Regions from separate parts of the Cytobacillus sp. T106 genome, predicted to be linked through region 1. Evidence: riboswitches for the same ligand, from Rfam matches in the RefSeq annotation. Region 1 holds a riboswitch; the other holds the start of a gene.

Region 1 (4,401 bases):
TCCTGCCAGCTGGAAGATTCAGCGAGTTCCTCATAAGGGGCTATATCCTCTGTATATCCTATTGAAGCTAATGCCTTCAATGCCCGGAGCCTCATTTCCCCCGCCTCGGACATGAACACCTCTTCCACAAAACGAAGATAACCAAGCTGCTTGTTGACAGCAATCACATCCAATACAGCAAACTGCAGTCTTTCCGGAGAAGTTCTAAAGCCTTCAACAAATCGGCCAAAACCTTTGTCATCAAGCCGGATTAGAATATTCCTGAGATCGAATTCCGAGAACGGCAAACTCCGGGAATCCAGCAGCATGAATAGATTCTCACTCTGGAAATCTGCCAGGATCTTGAAGGCCTGGACTTTTTCAGAAGTTGAGCTTCCCCCGCTTTCGGCAATCCGCAGTACTTCTCCCTCCAGACTTTTCAAATGGAAATCCTCTATATGATAAAGCGAATTTATCCGCGTACTCCACTTTCTGCTTTGAAGTCCTTTGGCATAATGGCCCCTAAGATAGGACTCTGCAAAAAAAGAAAGATTTTCTTTTTCCTGCTCCCCTTCAAGGATATCCGCATAATGACCGAGGAGCTCCTCAGCAGCCAGCAGGCTTGCCCGGTCAGCCAGGGCAGCTTCCTCCAGCTGCTTCCCTTCATATAAAAAAGAAAACAGCGGAAGGTTCAGTTTTTGCTTCCAATCTTCAACCTTCCGCCTTGCTGTTATTTCAAAAGCTTTTCTAATCACGAGATACACCAGTATGACTGTCAATATTCCTGTAATGGAAAGGGCCGCTGCAGCGAGAACAAACAGTTCCTGATCTAGTCTCATTATGACATCCTCTGGATCAGGCGATGAATTCTTGCCTGCAGCTCAGTGATGCTGAACGGCTTTGTCACATAATCATCTGCCCCCAGCTTCAGTGCCCTGGCAATATCGTATTCCGTTTTTCTGCCTGTCAGCATTAAAACATGGACGCGGCTTGCATTCCGATTTTCCTTCACCTTCTGGAGAACTTCCGTCCCATCCATTACAGGCATGATTCCGTCCAAAATAAGGAAATGCTCCCCTTTCTGCTCCATACGGCCGGATTGAAGGAACTTCTGTCCATCCTCATACACCTGGATATCCAGGCTGGTATGCTCGAATTCCATGGATTGCAGGATTTTCATCAGCATGGTCCTGATGATTGCATCATCATCAATGACAGATACATTCAGAACCTTCCTTGAATGGCCGCCGATCAATTTATTGGCACTTTCCACCCTGGCCCGGCCGTTCCGTTTTGCTTCATATAAAGCCTGATCAGCCGTCTTGATTGCTTCTGCCACAGTAGCAGAAGGATCATGGACCATATATACACCGGCCGAGAAGGTCATTTTCAATTCCGCCCCGCCCTCTATGAACGTTCGGCTTGAGAAGCCGGAAAGTAGCCTTGAGACGACCTCCTTGCTGTCATGGTCATTGGTGCGCGGAAGCAGCAGGATGAATTCCTCTCCTCCATAGCGGAACACTATATCTCCAATCCTGACATGATCCTTCAGATACTGGGCAAACTCCGACAGGATACGGTCTCCGGCCGGATGGCCGTACATATCATTCACCTGCTTGAAATGATCCAGATCAAGGACGGCAATAGAAAAATACTGATTGCTCCGTTCTAGTTCTTTTAAATACCGTTTAAGAGAATCCTTCAGGAACCTGCGGTTGTATACCTGCGTCAATTCATCGATCAGGACAGACTGGTCAAATATTTGTTTCCTGTCCAAATGCCGCTCTACCTTTATAAGGAATTCTTCCAGGTCAATAGGTTTGGAAATAAAATCATCCGCCCCCAGCCTGTAAGCCTTTATTCTCGTTTCTCTGTCATTCATTATGCTGATCATCAGCTTTGGTATAAACTTTTTATTCGTATGCTTCTGAATATCCTCAAGCACATGGAACCCGCTTTTGCCCGGTAGATTAACATCGATGATAAGACAGTCGGGATTCATATCAAAGAATTGGTCGACAGCTTTTTCAGGCTCGGTATTTGCCATAACCATCCAGCCCTTGCTTTCCAGTGCATCTTTAAGGAGGATCAGCATGGATACATCATCATCAATCACCTGGATCAATGGCATATTTTCATCCCTTGGAAGACTCTGTTTCTCCTCTTCTCTTTGGAAATGTTCATATTCATAGCTCAGGCCCATCAGTTCATATAAAAAATCCCGCAGCTCCCGGTTTCCCCAGATTTTTTCGCTGCTCTTTTCCACCTGGTCCATCAGTTTGCCTGCCACCTGATGGAGTCCGACAAGCTGCAGAGTTCCTGCTGTCCCCTTGATGGAGTGAAGGAAACGGTAAACATCTTCGTTGTTCACAGGAGTTTCCGCTTCCTGTTCAAACCAAAGAGTCATTTGATTCTTAATCTTTTGAAACAATAAAGTTTTGTATTTATCAAGCTTCATTAAATGCACCTCTTTCATCCTAAGCATCAGCCAGGAAGCAGAGGCCCCGGCCAAAATAAAAACCAGCCATCATAGATCATTGGCCGGCTGCACTAGTCACTCCAAGCGGTTTAAAGTGCAAATAAAAACCGCTCATCACAGTGTTCTATATTCTTAAAACACCCTTGCATTTTCTGTCGAAACAGACAATTGCAAGCCAATTAAAATATATGATTCCTGTCATATTAAGTCAATATATATTTTATTCATTTGCCTTGAGTATACCGAAAAAACCAACAAGATGCAGACGCCAATATGCCGCCTGGAAAAAATGGTATATTATTACCATTTTCCCTTGTCTGAATATGTCGCTTAAAGCGGTTTTTTGTCAATAAGATGATATTGTCGATTTGGACATGCATTTGTAAAATTAGGAATATATATCTAAATATAGGAGGACTAAGCAATGGAGCATATTAAAGACCTGCTGTTCAACCTGCTGATCATTCTTATCGTCATGCTTTCTTTCCAGCTCCTTTTTGCCAGCCGCCTTCAATCGCTTTTTCTGCGCCACCGCGAGTATATTATTGCCGGCATCAGCATCATAACTGCTTCCCTTTGCCTGATCAGTTCAATCAAGATGAACAGCAGCTTTATTTTTGATCTGCGATGGATTCCATTCCTGCTGGGAGGATTATACGGAGGTCCCAGAGTCATCCTCGCCCTGCTCATTTTTGTCATCTTTATCCGCATTCCCCTCGGAGGGATCGGGGCGGCCTATAATATTCTCACCGGTTTGTTTGCCGGCTTTATTGTATATAAGCTTCACCCATCCTTCATTATCATGGACACCCGGCGGAAGCTGCTTACAGTATCACTCTTGTCTTTTCTTGTATCCATCGCAGCGTTCATGCTATTGTTTTCAAAAGCCGAACTGAAGGAATGCCTCGGTTTCATGGCCATTTATACGATCACCCAGACACTGGGGGCGTTTTTGACTGCCTACACCATTGAGCTGATCGTACAGAACCAGCAGCTGAACCGGGCGGTAATGAAGACAGAAAAAATGGAGGTCATTTCCCATTTGGCTGCCAGCATTAGCCATGAAGTGAGAAATCCCCTGACCGTAACGAAAGGATTTCTCCAGTTATTAAAAGAAGAAGAACCAGGCGGAGGAAAGCGTTCCTATTATTTAGACACAGCCCTTGAAGAGCTGAACAGAGCGGAAGTGATCATCAGTGATTATCTTACATTTGCCAAGCCGCACTGTGAAACAAATTCATGTTTTTCATTAGAAGGGGAAATCAGAAAAGCGGTTGAACTGATCACACCCTACGGGAATGCCCATTCTGTTGAAATCCATTGCGACACAGAGGAAGAATTATATATCAAAGGAGAAGATGCAAAGGTTCAGCAATGCCTGCTAAACCTTCTTAAAAATGCCATCGAAGCAATGCCTGGCGGAGGAGTCCTCTCTATATCGGCAAAGCTGCAGGACGACAAAGCGGAGCTCCTGATATCTGATACAGGCAAGGGGATGACCTCCGGGCAGCTCAGCAGGCTGGGGGAACCGTATTTTTCAACAAAAGAAGGGAAAGGGACGGGGCTTGGAATGATGGTGGTCTTTCGGATCATTGAGGGAATGGGCGGAAAAATAAAAGCAGAAAGCATGCTGAATAAAGGCACCTCCTTTACCATCCTGCTTCCTGCTGAAAAATGTCCTGATTAGCAGCTGTTCTTACACATGATCAAATGATGGCGGGTACTTTACCGTCCCGCTGATTCCAGTTAATGATCCCTCCTTAAATTCCATAACCATAAATACCTCTTCCGGTACAGGAAAAGGTGAAAAAATCCCAAAAACTGTGGAAGGCCGGAACCCAAACCTCGGATAATAATCGGGATGTCCCAATACAACGGCATGAGCAAAGCCCTGGAGTTCCGCCTGTTTCAAACCTTCTCTTATAAGAAGGGATCCTATCCCT
Region 2 (4,401 bases), on a different contig from region 1:
TTGCCTGTGAGCAGCGGGATAAAATTAAACTCCTAGAAAAGATCTCCCGTGTGAAGGATATCAAGGGGCTTGCCTTTGTAAAGGATATCGGCAATCTGGCTGTCCTTTCCGAAAAGCTTGATTTTAAAGGCGTGAAGGCCGGAATCCTGCATAGCGACCTGGACAAAATGGACAGGCAGAAGCATTTGAAAAATTTCCGCGAAGGAAAAAGCAGCCTGCTGTTCGCAACAGATGTGGCAGCAAGGGGCCTTGACATCCAGGGTGTCACTCATGTTGTGCACTATGATTTTCCGAAAGACATCAAGCAATATGTCCACCGCTCAGGGCGCACGGGCCGTTTCGGCGCAAGCGGGACGGTCATCTCGCTCGTCACCGAAAGGGAAGAACGCGAACTGAAGAAGTTTTGCCAGGAGCTTGGCATCACGCCGGAGAAGAAAGTGTTTTATTCCGGTGATATCGTGGACGCTGATAGAAGAAGATAATAGGGAGCTGACAACCCGGGTTTGGGTTGTCAGCTTTTTTTGATGGGTTTTTGTGAAAAAATGTAAGGTGGAAAAAATATCGGCTGTTTTGGGTGGAATAATTGAAAAAGTAGGGTGAATACATGGAAAAGTAGGGTGAATAAACGGAAAAGTAGGATGAATAAACGGAAAAGTAGGGTGATTAACTTAAATTGACCGGGGATCCACCCTAAATGAATCAGGATCCACTCTAAATTGGTCTGATTCAACAAGATGGAACAGCAGAATTAAACCCAGCCTTAAAGAAAAGAATCATTTCCTAGAAAAACACCACAAATCCACCAGCGAATATTCGATGTCCTCTCTAACCAACCTTCATTATAGTAAAGGATTCAGAAAATATGCTAAAATATGAAAGTAAACTCAATGTGAAAGGAATCGATTCCTATATGAAAAATCCAAGGCTGAAAAAGCTCCAGGAAGAATGGCTCCTGGAGGCCACTATAGATGAGATGCAGGAGAAATTGGAGAAGGGCGAGGTTTCTTCGAAAGAGCTTGTGCTGATGTACCTGCACAGGATTGCGCAGAAGGATAAGAACGGCCCGGCCATCAACTCTGTACTTGAGGTCAATCCGGATGCTGCCCAGATTGCGGCGGCACTGGATGCCGAACGTAAGCTGAAGGGCAGCCGCGGGCCGCTGCATGGCATTCCTGTACTGATCAAGGATAATATTGATACTGCTGATAAAATGCACACCAGTGCCGGATCTCTTGCACTGAAGGAGTCGGTTGCAAAAGAGGATTCCTATGTGGCTGAAGCTTTAAGAAAGGCCGGAGCCGTTATTCTCGGAAAAACGAATATGACGGAATGGGCCAATTTTATGACAGAGGGCATGCCGAGCGGCTACAGCTCAAGGGGCGGGCAGGTGCTGAATCCTTATGGGCCGGGTAATTTTGATGTCGGCGGCTCCAGTTCGGGTTCAGGTGCAGCCATCGCTTCGAACTTTGCGGCAGTGGCTGTCGGAACGGAGACGTCAGGCTCGATTCTCAGCCCGGCAAGCCAAAACTCGCTTGTAGGCATTAAGCCGACGGTCGGCCTGATCAGCAGAAGGGGGATCATCCCGATTGCGCATTCCCAGGATACGGCAGGCCCGATGGCAAGAACCGTCAGGGATGCCGTTTACCTTCTCGATGTGCTTGCCGGCAATGATGACAGGGATCCTGCTGTGCTGAACAATCCAGAGTCAGACTATACCGAGTTTGCTGGTTTTCTTGATGAAAACGGGCTGAAGGGCAAAAGGATCGGCATTGCACGTGAAGTGTATTTTGATTATTTGAGCGGGGACAAGCTTGAAGTGATGAACCATGCGGTTGAACAGCTGAAAGCTCTTGGTGCCGAGGTGGTTGACCCTGTAGAAATCCCTTCTACAAAAAATAATTGGAAGTATGATGTACTTACATACGAATTCAAAGCAGATCTAAACGCCTACCTGCGCGGGGTTGCTCCTCATATAAAAGTGAAATCCCTTGCCGATGTGATTGCCTTTAACCTCGAAAACAGTGATGCAGCCCTTAAGTACGGACAGACCATCCTGGAGGAAGCCGAAAGAACAAGCGGGACTCTGACTGAAGAGGCTTATATCAGCTCGCTTGAGGAGGATGTCTACTTTTCGACTGAGCAGGGAATTGATCATGTCCTGAAAGAGCATCATCTTGATGCAATCGTGACGCCGAACAATTTTGGAGCGGGCATTCCGGCAAAGGCAGGCTATCCTTCCATCACAGTACCGGCAGGCTATTCCTTAGAGAATGAGCCTGTGGGCATTACGTTTACCGGCACTGCTTTTTCAGAAGCCGGTCTGATCAGCATGGCCTATGCTTTCGAGCAGGGGACAAAAGTGAGGAAATCCCCTCTCCTGTAAGGCCGCCAAAGCAGAATAACACATAGTGAAAAGGCCCATACTACCAGAGAAAACGCCAGTAAAGGAGCGAGGCAGCATGGGCAGGACAAAGCTTGGAAATGCAAATGCACAGCGCAACAATAATAAAAAAAGAGAAGGCTGGACAAGCGAAGAGCTGGTGGAATTCAACACCGGCACGAAAAGCAAGAAAGAAAATCAGCCTAAAGACTAAGAAGAAGGCCCCTGTCATCAGGGGGCCTTTTTGTGTAAAAAATATCTTTATTTTTCCTGAAAAGTGATTATAATCAAATTAACAACTTACTGATAAAGGCAAACCTGTCGAAAGGCAGGGACGCAAAGCTATGGGCCTTCCCGCGGATATGCGGCTGGCTGCCAGGCTGCCGGGCTCCTTTTTATGGATGTCATGGCATCATACAAAGGAGAGTATACAATGACTATCAAATTTTTTAAGACAGCTCTTTTGGCTGTACTGCTCGTGTTTGCAGCCTGCCCCGTGAAAGGAGAGGCTGCTGATATGAACCGCTCAACCTGGCTGTGGGATACAGCAGCCATAAAGGACAGGTCTGATGAAATCATTCAATTCCTGGCGGACAGGCAGGCAGATCAGCTGTATCTGCAGATTGACCAGAGCCTGCCGGCCGCTGTCTACCAATCTTTTATAGAAAAAGCAAATGCCGGCGGAATCAGTGTCCATGCATTGGATGGAGCACCTAAATGGGCCACGGCAAAAGGTGAAGCAGCCATGCGCAGCTTCTTCTTCTGGGTAGCTGCTTATCAGGAGCAGGCAAGCCCTGCCCAGCAGTTTTCAGGCATCCACCTGGATATCGAGCCCTATCTTCTGCCAGGCTGGGAAAGCAATTATAAAAGCACTGTGGTGAATTATCAGACCCGGATGCTTCAGGCTGCTTCCTTGTCCGCAGAGCTCAGTCTTCCGTTGGGGGCAGATATGCCTTTCTGGTTTGATGAAATGATGTTCAGCAATAAATTCGGCAAAGATTCCCTCGCAGGCTGGGTCATAAAGAATACTGACAGTGTGACGATCATGGCCTACAGAGATACAGCAGCAGGCCCTAATGGGATGATTGAGCTGTCCAGGAACGAGGTTGAGCTTGCGGCACAATATGGGAAAAAGATAGAAATTGCCGCAGAAACAGGGGCTTCTTCTGAAGCGGCGTATATCACTTTTTATGAGGAAGGCACACTAAGAATGGAAGAACAGCTTTCACTTGTCCGTGACGCTTATTCCTCAGATTCCCATGTGGGATTCGCTGTCCATCATCTTCAAAGCTGGATGGATTTGAGGCCATAATCATCTTTGGAAAATGCCTATTTTTAAAAAATAGGTATTTTTTTACGTTCAGTACCTTGTAATGTTCAATAGTGTATTGTATGATGGGTTTGTGAATGAATGGAAGGATTTACATGACTACTGAATAATGTTCACTACCGGTGGAGGTGCAAGGATTGAATGTTCAATTCAAGAAGGGTGTTCTTGAGCTGTGCGTGCTGCTGCTGATTTCTAAGAAAGATCAGTATGGCTACGAGCTCGCGCAAAACATCTCGGATAAAATCGAGGTGGCTGAAGGGACGCTCTATCCTTTGCTCAGAAGACTGACAAAAGAAGAGTATTTAACAACCTATCTGGCAGAATCAACGGAAGGGCCTCCCAGAAAATACTATTCACTGACAGAAAAGGGCAGGGATTATATGAATATGCTGATCGAGGAATGGCAGCAGTTTTCATTGGCGGTTAATCAATTTGTTGAGGAGGGAAAGTCCAGTGGCAGGGAATGAGTTTTTAGAAAGGCTGGAAAAGCTGCTTGGTAAGGTGCCGGAATATGACCGGCGGGAAATGCTGTACGATTATGAGGAGCATTTTGAAATCGGGCTTGCAAACGGCAGGACGGAAAGGGAAATCATGGAGGAGCTCGGTGACCCGCATGTCATTGCGCGCGACCTGCTTGCAGACTACAGGATTGTCAAAGCGGAGAAAACGCAGTCGGTCTCCAATATTTTTC

The links. A riboswitch is a leader RNA that binds a small molecule or an ion and turns the genes downstream of it on or off. The one in region 1 is predicted to bind cyclic di-GMP.
Region 2: it holds a riboswitch for cyclic di-GMP, as region 1 does, so the genes downstream of both, ABU165_RS16845 (amidase) here and ABU165_RS12510 (diguanylate cyclase) in region 1, are expected to answer to the same signal.

What each region holds. Positions count from the first base shown of each region.
Region 1 is NZ_JBEUMK010000005.1:208,768-213,168, forward strand. Features, by position in the region: gene ABU165_RS12505 (HEAT repeat domain-containing protein) at 1-818, opposite strand, end outside; gene ABU165_RS12510 (diguanylate cyclase) at 818-2,437, opposite strand; cyclic di-GMP riboswitch class II at 2,510-2,592, opposite strand; gene ABU165_RS12515 (ATP-binding protein) at 2,883-4,145, shown strand; gene ABU165_RS12520 (GNAT family N-acetyltransferase) at 4,155-4,401, opposite strand, start outside.
Region 2 is NZ_JBEUMK010000009.1:186,683-191,083, reverse strand. Features, by position in the region: gene ABU165_RS16860 (DEAD/DEAH box helicase) at 1-482, shown strand, start outside; gene ABU165_RS16855 (amidase) at 911-2,383, shown strand; gene ABU165_RS16850 (hypothetical protein) at 2,460-2,594, shown strand; cyclic di-GMP riboswitch class I at 2,682-2,768, shown strand; gene ABU165_RS16845 (amidase) at 2,814-3,692, shown strand; gene ABU165_RS16840 (PadR family transcriptional regulator) at 3,848-4,177, shown strand; gene ABU165_RS16835 (DUF1700 domain-containing protein) at 4,164-4,401, shown strand, end outside.